2 linked regions of the Martelella mediterranea DSM 17316 genome follow. The protein of the gene in region 2 binds, or shares a complex with, the protein of the main gene of each other region. Links are inferred from orthologs where the notes say so. Each region holds a gene or a part of one and is shown on either strand. Other genes may lie near its edges.

Region 1 (4,991 bases), 2.9 Mb from region 2 along the record:
CGATGCTTGACAAAGATCATATATCCATTATTCTGGATATATGGATGAGAATCAGACAATCGCGGCGCTGGCCGCACTGGCGCAGTCGACCCGGCTTCAGACCTTCCGGCTGCTTGTGGAAAGCGAACCGGACGGCATCGCCGCGGGCGAACTCGCCCGCAGGCTCGACGTTCCGCAAAACACCATGTCGGCGCATCTTTCGACGCTTTCCCGTGCCGGCATCGTCGTCAATGAGCGGCAGGGACGTTCGATCATCTACCGGGCCGATCTGGAGCGCTTCCGCGCCGTCATGCTCTATCTCCTGCAGGATTGCTGCGGCGGCAATGCGGACCTCTGCGCGCCGCTGATCGAAGGACTTGCACCCTGTTGCGCCAATGCCGGCCCCACCCACGAGGACAACCGAAATGACCGACCGGATCTATAATGTTCTGTTTCTCTGCACCGGAAATTCCGCCCGTTCCATCATGGCGGAGGCGATCCTGAACAAGGAAGGCGCCGGCCGTTTCCATGCCTTTTCCGCCGGCAGCCGGCCGAAGGGCGAGGTTCATCCGCTGGCTCTCAAGACGCTTGAGACCATGGGCTACCCCACGGAGGGCTTCCGCTCCAAGAGCTGGGACGAGTTTTCCGGACCCGATGCCCCCGAGATCGATTTCATCATCACTGTCTGCGACAATGCAGCCGGCGAGAGCTGCCCGATCATGCGCGGCAGCGGCAGGCGCGCCCATTGGGGCGTGGAAGACCCGGCAGGCGTTTCCGGCACGGAAGAACAAAAGCTGCGCGCCTTCGCCCAGACCGCGACATTCCTGAAAAGCCGGATCATGGCCTTCCTCAATCTGGCCCAGGAAACCATCGATTCCGCAGGGATCGACACGCATATGAAGCAGATCGGCGCCATGGACGGCGCAACCGAGAAAAGCACGAAGGCCATCTGACATGTCCACCTTTGAACGCTACCTGACCGTCTGGGTGGCTCTGTGCATCGTCGCAGGCGTTGCGCTTGGCCATTTCTTCCCCACGGCCTTCCATGCCATTGCCGCCATCGAGGTCGCCAGGGTCAACCTTCCCGTCGCCGTGCTGATCTGGCTGATGATCATACCGATGCTGCTGCGGATCGACTTCGCCGCCCTTGCAGGCGTCGGCCGCCACTGGCGCGGCATCTCCGTCACCCTGTTCGTCAACTGGGCGGTGAAGCCGTTCTCCATGGCACTGCTCGGCTGGCTGTTCATCGGTTGGCTGTTCCGGCCCTATCTGCCCGCCGACCAGATCGATTCCTATATCGCCGGGCTGATCATTCTGGCAGCCGCGCCCTGCACCGCCATGGTGTTCGTCTGGTCGAACCTGACGAAGGGCGAGCCGCATTTCACACTGTCGCAGGTCGCCCTCAACGACGCGATCATGATCGTCGCCTTCGCGCCGATCGTGGCGCTGCTCCTCGGCCTGTCGGCGATTACCGTGCCGTGGGACACGCTGGTGCTGTCGGTCGGGCTCTACATCGTGATCCCGGTGATCATTTCCCAGATTATCCGCCGCTCGCTGCTTGCGGGCGGTTCAACGGTGCGGCTGGATGCCCTCCTTGCGCGCCTTCAACCGGCCTCGCTGGCCGCGCTGCTGGCCACGCTGGTGCTGCTGTTCGGCTTTCAGGGCGAACAGATCATCGCCCAGCCGATGATCATCGCGCTGCTGGCCGTGCCGATCCTGATCCAGGTCTATTTCAACTCCGGCCTCGCCTATCTGCTCAACCGGGCGGCGGGCGAGCAGCATTGCGTTGCCGGACCGTCGGCCCTGATCGGCGCGTCGAACTTCTTCGAGCTGGCCGTCGCCGCCGCCATCAGCCTGTTCGGCTTTCAGTCCGGGGCGGCGCTCGCCACCGTTGTCGGCGTGCTGATCGAGGTGCCGGTGATGCTGTCGGTGGTCTACATCGTCAACCGCAGCAAGGGCTGGTATGAAAGCGGAGCCGCGGTTGCCCGCAACCCTCACCGCCCGGAGAGCGAGTCCAGCGCCTCGTAGCTCGTCGGGTTGTCCGGGCAAAGGCCGAGCCCGCATTCGGCCAGCGTCGAGACGCCGTTGCCGAGCGTCATCAGCGCGAAGAACACGACCGCCACAAGCCCCAGCCCCGAAAGCCGGCGGGCCGGGGCGGTGGCAAAGCCGCCAAGCACCAGCATGACCGCCGAACCGAGAATGACCAGCGCGAACACCAGAAAAGCCCAGGTATAGAAATGTAGGCCGAGGAAGGGATCGCCATAGGCCCCGGTGCCCGGCACCACATGCAGCGCCACCTGCCGGAGCGCCGGCACCGCGCCGGAAAGCGCGCCCAGGATCATCAGCCCGTAATGGCGCGGCGCAACCCCGAAAATGACGTTCAAAGCCAGTCCCACGCCCACCATGACAAAGCCAGCGCGCTGCAGCAGGCAGAGCGGACACGGCAGTTCGCCATAGGCAAATTGTGCATAGAAGGCAAACAGCAGCACGATGGAAATCGCCAACAGGGCAAGCGCGTTCAGTGTCGCGGCCAGTTTTTCACTCATGGCGTTCCCCTCCTAAAGCGACAGATCGAGCGTATCGGTGGCATGGAGCCGGTAGAGCACGACAAGCAGCAGCAAGCCGGCAATCGTGAGCGCCACCGCCGCCCCCTTTCGATCCTTCAGCGCCAGGTAAACCGTGCCCGCGCCGATAAAAAACGGAAGTGCCATCATCCGAAAATCCCCCTCTGCAATACGACGCAAGACATGGCAGGCTTTTCAGGCGCCTGCAAGCAATACGCCGGGGGCACCAGACATTTTATACGCCACGCCAAGCGGCAGCATCTGGCGGGAACGAAGGAATTCCCATTCGCCGCGCTTTGCTTTAGGCATGGCGGAAAGAAACCCCATCGGACGAGACTTTCTCCCATGCGCAAAGCCCATGAACTGCCCTACCGGCCGAATGTCGGCGTGATGATCCTGAACCCTGAAGGCAAGATCTGGCTCGGACGACGCCTGTCGGAAAACAATTCGGAATCCGACGGCTCCCCGCAGCTCTGGCAGATGCCGCAGGGCGGCATCGATCCGGGTGAAACGCCCCTCGAGGCCGCAACCCGCGAGCTTTACGAGGAGACCGGCATGAAATCGGTGGAACTCATCGGAGAGGCGCCCGGCTGGATCAATTACGACCTGCCCGACCACCTGATCGGCATCGGCCTGCGCGGCAGGTTCCGCGGCCAGACCCAGAAATGGTTCGCCTTCCGATTTCTCGGCGACGACAGCGAAATCGCGATCGATCCGCCGCCGGACGGCCATGAACGCGAGTTCGACGCCTGGCAATGGGCCGATATCGAAACCCTCCCCGGGCTGATCGTCACCTTCAAGCGCGCGGTCTATGAAAGGGTCGTCGACGAGTTCCGGCACCTGACGGACTGACGAGCGGGCCGCGCACCATAAAAAAGGCCCGGACAAATCCGGGCCTTAGAGAATCACGAAAGTGCCAGGGAGCGGTTATTCGGCACTCTCGCTCGATGCGGCGTTGAGCTGGGCATATTTCTGCTCGCCGATCGAATCCAGCAGATCGAGCTGGGTTTCGAGAAAGTCGATATGGCCTTCCTCGTCGATCATCAGTTCTTCGAAGAGCTTCATGCTGACGTAATCGCCAGCCTCGTGACAGATGTCACGGGATTCCTTGTAGGAATTGCGCGCTTCGTATTCGCCGGCCAGATCGGATTCAAGCACTTCCTTGACGGTCTGGCCGATACGCAGCGGCGCCACGGTCTGAAGGTTGGGATGGCCTTCGAGGAAGATGATGCGGTCGATCAGCTTGTCGGCGTGATGCATTTCCTCGATCGATTCGGCGCGCTCTTTCTCGGCGAGCTTCGTCAGACCCCAGTCTTTCGTGAGACGGTAATGCAGCCAGTACTGATTGACGGCGCCGAGCTCAAGAAACAGAGCTTCGTTCAGCCGTTCGATAACTTTTTTGTCGCCTTTCAATGTCCGCTCTCCTGTTCTTTTGGTGGAACTCTTTGAGGCGGCTCAAAAAATCACATATCTCAGCTTCGGTCGAGTCACTATTTTTATGATAGGCCTCGGTCGTGCGGACAATGATATCGGCGACATTCGGGAAGCATCCACAGCAGCGGCCGCGCTTGGCCATGCGGTGATAAACCTTGGCGGGAACAATAAGCTGCCAACAGTCCTCGTCGAGCAGCTCGACGATGGTCTGTTCAATTTCCTTTTCGGTAATGAAATTGCAACTGCAAACCAGCATGCTTCCACCATTGACATAAGTCTCTGATGAGAGCTGTTTTGCAAAAGGCGAGGCTGATTGTCAAGATTAAATTATCGTCAGCCCGTCACCAAGGCCCTCACGAAAGCTTGAGCCGGGCCGGACGGAAAATGATCAACGAATGGAATCAGTTGACGGCCGCCAGCGCGCAGGGGTCGACCCCGTAGGCGGGCGCACAGCCGGGCTTGCCCGCGGCAATGCTGCCGGGAGCGGCGAGCGAGGCCGCCATGATCATCAATGCCGCGCCTGCGAACAAAACAGCGATAGACTTACCCATCGTTTCAGAAACCCTTTTGATACGAACCCGCTTGATCATCTTAGCGATGACTTTCCAATAAACAGTAAAGGCGCAACTACTGTGACAGGTTCCCGAATGTGGCGAAATTTTTGCGAAATTGTGGGCAGGATATGCACCCGCCCCATTTTACCGTCAAGCGATTTTCCCGAACTGACCGTGCTGTCGGTACTGAACGAGGTAAGTGCGCAACACCACCTCAAGCTGTGCCGGGCGAATGCCGAGGCCATCGAGCGTGCGCCCCTCCGCCTGCGCTTCTTCGGAGACAACATTGTCCGCTTTCAGAAGCTTGACCTGGTCGGACGTCAACGGCGGCGCGATGAACGGAATGAGGCTGGCAATGCTGCCGAACAATGAAGCGAGGCCGAACGGCATGGAGAGGAGCGCGCGCTTGCGGCCGGTCACCGAGAGCAGCAGTTCGAGACATTCGCGGAAGGTCAGCACG
Region 2 (5,637 bases):
ACCATATCGGCGACACCGGCTTTCACGAGGGCCGCAATTACGAGGCGGCGGCAAAGAAATACGGCGGCTTCCGGCTCGCCAACCTGCCGATCGGCGCCTATGAGCCGCGCTACTTCATGAAGAACGAGCATCAGGATCCGGTCGAGGCCGTCAGCGGCTACGAGCTCTGCAACGCGGCTTACGCCTGCGGCCACCATTTCGGCACATTCCAGCTCACCGACGAAGGACGGGACGATCCGGTCAAGCTGCTGAAATCAGCCCTTGCGGATGCCGGCATTGCCGAAGACAAGTTCCGCCCGCTCGAACCGGGCGAGGCCTTCGACGTGCCGGAGACCGACTAAGATCAGCCCTTCAGCCGCGCCAGCCGTTTCGGGTCGCTGAGATATTTCACCGCGTCGCGGCCGATCCAGCGGCGAGTTCTGTCCTCCGAGCCCGCCAGCTTTTCGGCTAGCGCGAGGGCGGCGGCATGGCAGGGCCTGTTCCGCATGCCGATGTTGCGCAGCGCCCAGTTCACGGCCTTCTTCACGAAATTCCGGTCGTCACCGGCATGGGCCTCGATCAGCGGCAGGAAGGCGATGAAGGTTTCATCCGGCTCGCTCTTGCAGTGAACGGCCGCGCCCGCGACCATGGCGAAGGCCGTGCGGCGCGCGAATTCCCGGTCGTCGGCCGCAAACCGCGCGATCAGCGCCGGATCAAGCCCGGCCTCCACGAACAGGTCGGCGGCCATATCGACCATCTCCCAGGAGGTGAAATCACCGGCGAGCGCGAACATCTCGTCCGGCTTCAGCCTCTCGGGATCGAATGTGAGCAGCGCCAGCAGCTTCGCCTCGCGCACCGGGCTTTGCCACAGCGCGACGGCCCGCCCGTGTTCGACGCCGATCTCGCGGGCGATCTGCCGCAGGGCCGGATTGGAAAGCCCGATGGCGTGTTCCGTCCGGATGCCGACGCGGTCCATGCCCGCAATCAGCGCCGGATCGGCGCTTGCCTCCAGAGCGGCCAGGACGGCATCCGCCGAGGAATTACGTGACAGCATCTGTAAACCTCCGATTCCAATCTCACCGGCCCGCCAGCGAGGCGCCCGTGGATGCCGCGATCTCCCGTTTCCTCAGGGCGTGTTCCCGCCAGATGGTGAAGAACCCGGCGCCGACCACGATCGCAGCCCCGGCCAGCATGTTCATCGTCAGCGTCTCGTTGAACAGCAGCACCCCGAAAAGCAGACCGTAGACAAGCTGCAGATAGATAAAAGACTGCACCGTGACCGCCTCGGTGATCGCAAGCGCACGGATGAGACAGTAGTGACCGGCAATCCCGGTAAAGCAGAGCGCCGTCAGCCAGAACCAGTCGACCGGCAGCATCTCTTCCCAGAAGAACGGCCCGATCAGGCTGGTCACGACCATGCCCACAACGCCGGTGTAAAACAGGCTGACATCGGCGCTGTCATAACGGCCGGCGAGCCGCGTCAACAGCGAGTAGAGCGCAAAGACGCAACAACTCGCCACCGGGATCAGCGTTGCCAGCGAAAACCGTTCGCCCAGCGGATCGATGATGATCATCACCCCCACAAGCCCGCTGATGATCGCCAGCCAGCGCCGCCAGCCGACCCTTTCGCCCAGGATCGGCACCGACAGCAGCGCCACGACGAGCGGGGCCGCCATGAAGATCGCCTGGCTCTGCGCCAGGCCGACGATCGAGAAGGAGAAGATCGCGATCAGGATCTGGGTGATCAGCAGCAGGCTCCGCACGATCTGGAGACCGAGATGATCCGTCCGGATCGCGGCGGCAAAGCCGCCCGGCCGGCGCGCCGCCAGCACCATGACGAAGCCCGCAAACGCCCAGAACCGCACCATGGCGATGAAGAACGGCGAATAAAGCGGGCCGAGATGGCGCGTGATCGCATCCTGCGCGGAAAAGATCGTGACCGCCGCGAAGGCCAGCAGAATGCCCGAGACTTTCATGCCGGCATTCCGGCGCTTCGCCCGGGCGTGTATGCGCAGGCGCTGCGCGCCGGGACTGGCGGGTTCGTCGAACCGGAATGGCGAATGGGCATGGTGAGCGGACTTTCGAAGGCGGTGCGGCCCGCAATAGCGGCGCAGCGCAGTATGTTATCGCTGAACCTAATCACGAAACACCGCCTTGGCAAAGGCCGGCGATGGCCCATGCGGTTCCGTCGGCGGATTTTTCCGGGCTTCACCGCCAAGACTGGTGACGGCGCGCCGATATGCCCATATAAGACCGCATGACTGACAGGAGTGCCGGGCATGAACGACCGCGAACACTGGGCGCCGCTGACGCGCATGAACGGGCTTGGCAACAAGATCCTGGTGATCGACATGCGCGGGCGGACCGACAAGGTCACCCCGCAGGCCGCCATCCGCCTCAACGCCCATCCCGACACCGCCTTCGACCAGATCATGGCGCTTTACGACCCGCGCGAGGATGCCCCCGACGGCTGGATCGACATCCTGAACTCCGACGGATCGATGGCCCAGGCCTGCGGCAACGGCACACGCTGCGTCGTCGACTATCTGTTTTCCGCTGACGGGCGCAGCCATTTCGATTTCCGCACGATTGCCGGCGCGCTCGTCGCCGACCGGTTCGAGGACGGGCGGATTTCGGTGGACATGGGACCGCCGGAATTCGCATGGGAAAAAATTCCTCTCTCCGGCTCGCCCGGCGACACCAAGCATATCGCGCTCTCCGAGCCCTTCGAGCCCGACCCAGCACTGCAGCGCTTTTCGGCGGCCTCCATGGGCAACCCCCATGCCGTGTTCTTCGTGCCGCGCGATGTCGACAGCTACGATCTCCTCGCCTTCGGCCCGCGCTACGAACATCATCCGATGTTTCCCGAGCGCGCCAATATCTCGCTGGCGCAGGTCACCTCGCCGTCCTCGCTGTCGCTGAAGACCTTCGAACGCGGCGCCGGCCTGACGCTTGCCTGCGGCTCCGCCGCCTGCGCCGCCGCCGTCACCGCCGCGCGCACCGGCCGCACCGGCCGCAAGGTCTCGGTCTACGTCCCGGCGGGCGCGCTTGAGATCGACTGGCGCGAGGACGACGACCACGTCATCATGACGGGGCCGGCGGAACATGAATGGTCGGGAAGAGTGGACCCCAACACGGGAGAATGGGAACGTTGAGTTTTTCTTCGTTGGGAAACGCGCTTAACAGCACCCCAGAGTTGTATTAAGCTTACCTCCGCGAGGGGGATCCAATGGCCACAGCATCCAATGACGGTCATTCAGGACTGCAGAGAAAGTGGCATCACCGGCTGACAGCACCGATACGCCAATTCTATAGCAACCCTTCCCGTCCCCAACTGGCTTTTTTCTGGCTCAATTTCGTATTGCCTGCCGGCTTTTATCTACTCGTGTCCGGCACGGTCCATTCGGTAGCCTTTTTTACCTACACCTTCTTCAAATATCCCTATGAACCGAGCTCCGCCCTCCAGATGGCCGCGATTGCCAATCTGGTACTCAAACTGATCTTCTTTCTCGGCATTGAGGTAGCCAACCTCTATGCGATGCGGCGCTTTCGCAGAAGCAGGCTGGCCTTTCTCGCCGCCTTCGTCTTGAACCCGCTTGCCCTGCCCACAGGCATGACGGCCTTCCTGCCTGCCCTTCTCAGCATTCTCCCCACATGGTCCGATATCGTGACTGAAGGGCTTTCTCTGGCACGCACCGGCGCAATTTCACCCTCCTCACTCTTGCTGCTGGTCCTCACCGGCCAGCCCGTCCTGTGAGGAAAGCGAGATGGCAAGTCCTTCCGAACGCCTTGGTAATGCCCTGACAAAACGCTACCGGCGCATGCGCGGCGATAACGCATCACTGGCAGATGCTCTGCTTTCAAGATTGCAGCAGGCGGACCCTGCGCTGAAGGCATTTTTCTGGATCAATTTCATAGTGCCGGCGGCCTACAGATTCTATATCAGCAAGCTCGGTCTCTGGAGCCAGTCGGCAGTCATTGCCCCGTTCAGGCAGGGCCTTGAAAACGGAACATATACATGGGCCGACATCTATGCCGACCCGGCTCGGGCGTTCATGCTCAACTGGTTTCCACTTGAAGTGATGCTCACGTCATTTCTCGTACTGCAGGTTCTGAATGTACGCTGCATGAAGCGGTTTTCTGAGCGCAGGCGGCTGTTTCAGCTTGTCCTTGCCAGCAATTTTCTTGCATTGCCCATCGGCAGTATCGGCATCTTGCCGGTTCTGCCGCGCCTACCCTTTGATCTTGCCACGTATGCCTTCCACCTCTTGCTGCTTTGAAGGACGCCCTTTCATTTCGCGGCCCGTTAGGCCATATAGCGGGCAAACCGGAATCCGAGAATTATGACCGTCCGTACCCTGACATTCGGCTGCAGGCTGAACACCTATGAGAGCGAAGTCATGCTCAAGGCCGCGACCGAGGCCGGGCTTGAGGATGCGATCCTGGTGAATACCTGCGCGGTGACCGGCGAGGCCGTGCGCCAGGCGCGGCAGGCGATCCGCAGGGCGCGGCGGGAAAACCCGTCCACCCGCATCGTCGTCACCGGCTGCGCTGCACAGACCGAGAAGGAGACCTTCGCGCGGATGCCGGAGGTCGATGCGGTGCTCGGCAACGCCGAAAAGCTCGAGGCCCGGCACTATCGCGACCTGCCCGATTTCGGCGTTTCGGCAGAAGAGAAGCTGATCGTCAACGACATCATGAGCGTGCTCGATACCGCGCCGCAGATGGTGGAAAGCATTGATGGCCATGTGCGCGCCTTCCTGCAGGTGCAGAACGGCTGCGACCACCGCTGCACCTTCTGCATCATCCCCTATGGCCGCGGCAATTCGCGTTCCGTGCCGATGGGCGCGGTGATCGACCAGGCCCGCACGCTTGCCGAACAGGGCTATCGCGAAGTGGTGCTGACCGGGGTCGACGCCACCTCCTATGGCGCGGACCTGCCCGGCGAGCCGACGCTCGGCCTGCTGGCGAAGACGCTGTTGAAACAGGTGCCGGAGATTGCCCGCCTCAGGCTGTCGTCGATCGACAGCATCGAGATCGATCGGCATCTGCTCGATCTTCTGGCCGACGAGCCGCGCTTCATGCCGCATCTGCATCTCTCGCTCCAGCACGGCGACGACCTGATCCTGAAGCGGATGAAGCGGCGGCATCTGTCGGCCGACGCGCTGGCCTTCATCGCCAGGGCGCGGGAACTGCGCCCAGGCATCGCCTTCGGCGCGGATTTCATCGCCGGCTTCCCGACCGAAACCGAGACGCATTTCGACAATCTGGTGCGCTTTGCCGAGGAAGCCGATATCGCCCAGCTTCACGTCTTCCCCTATAGCCCCCGCCCCGGCACGCCGGCCGCCCGTATGCCGCAGCTCGACCGGGCGCTGGTGAAGGAACGGGCGCGGCTTCTGCGCGAAACCGGCGCGCGGCTGAAGGCGCGGCACCTCGCCGACATGATCGGCAAAAGGGAAACCGTGCTCACCGAACGCGGCGAGAACGGCCATACCGAAAATTTCGCGCCGGTCGCCACCCCCGGCCTTGAACCGGGCCGGTTCGTGACGGCCCGCATCACCGGCCATGACGGCAAGCGGCTGATGGCGGATTTCAGCCCCGCCTGATAAGGCTTTTGGCCGCCCCGCGTTGACAAGCCTCCGTCGCAGCACGGATATA

What was found. The genes of interacting proteins can lie anywhere in the genome.
Region 1: the proteins of dapF (region 2) and Mame_RS07400 are in contact, whole or in part, in a solved structure (PDB 5YGU), measured with the Escherichia coli proteins. The link is inferred for Martelella mediterranea DSM 17316 from one-to-one orthologs.

The regions. Positions count from the first base shown.
Region 1 is NZ_CP020330.1:1,594,902-1,599,892, reverse strand. Bases 1,715-4,641 are described here. They hold Mame_RS07400 (RNA pyrophosphohydrolase), read left to right. Parts: upstream 1,715-2,888; coding sequence 2,889-3,395; downstream 3,396-4,641. Other genes in these bases: Mame_RS07385 (hypothetical protein), read right to left, coding at 4,379-4,567; Mame_RS27250 ((2Fe-2S)-binding protein), read right to left, coding at 3,904-4,233; bfr (bacterioferritin), read right to left, coding at 3,471-3,956; Mame_RS26595 (DUF5993 family protein), read right to left, coding at 2,538-2,690; Mame_RS07405 (disulfide bond formation protein B), read right to left, coding at 1,974-2,525. Also shown: Mame_RS07420 (ArsR/SmtB family transcription factor), read left to right, coding at 41-424; Mame_RS07415 (arsenate reductase ArsC), read left to right, coding at 405-932; more of arsB, read left to right, coding at 934-1,714; Mame_RS07380 (complex I NDUFA9 subunit family protein), read right to left, coding at 4,682-4,991. UniProt on the Escherichia coli protein: Master regulator of 5'-end-dependent mRNA decay.
Region 2 is NZ_CP020330.1:4,537,193-4,542,829, forward strand. The notes cover bases 1,446-4,196. They hold dapF (diaminopimelate epimerase), read left to right. Parts: upstream 1,446-2,258; coding sequence 2,259-3,134; downstream 3,135-4,196. Other genes in these bases: Mame_RS21140 (DMT family transporter), read right to left, coding at 1,446-1,955; Mame_RS21150 (hypothetical protein), read left to right, coding at 3,209-3,736; Mame_RS21155 (hypothetical protein), read left to right, coding at 3,747-4,196. Outside these bases: Mame_RS21130 (MBL fold metallo-hydrolase), read left to right, coding at 1-341; Mame_RS21135 (DNA alkylation repair protein), read right to left, coding at 344-1,033; more of Mame_RS21140, read right to left, coding at 1,056-1,445; more of Mame_RS21155, read left to right, coding at 4,197-4,259; tRNA (N(6)-L-threonylcarbamoyladenosine(37)-C(2))-methylthiotransferase MtaB, read left to right, coding at 4,323-5,585. UniProt on the Escherichia coli protein: Involved in the succinylase branch of the L-lysine biosynthesis and in the biosynthesis of the pentapeptide incorporated in the peptidoglycan moiety. Catalyzes the stereoinversion of LL-2,6-diaminopimelate (L,L-DAP) to meso-diaminopimelate (meso-DAP).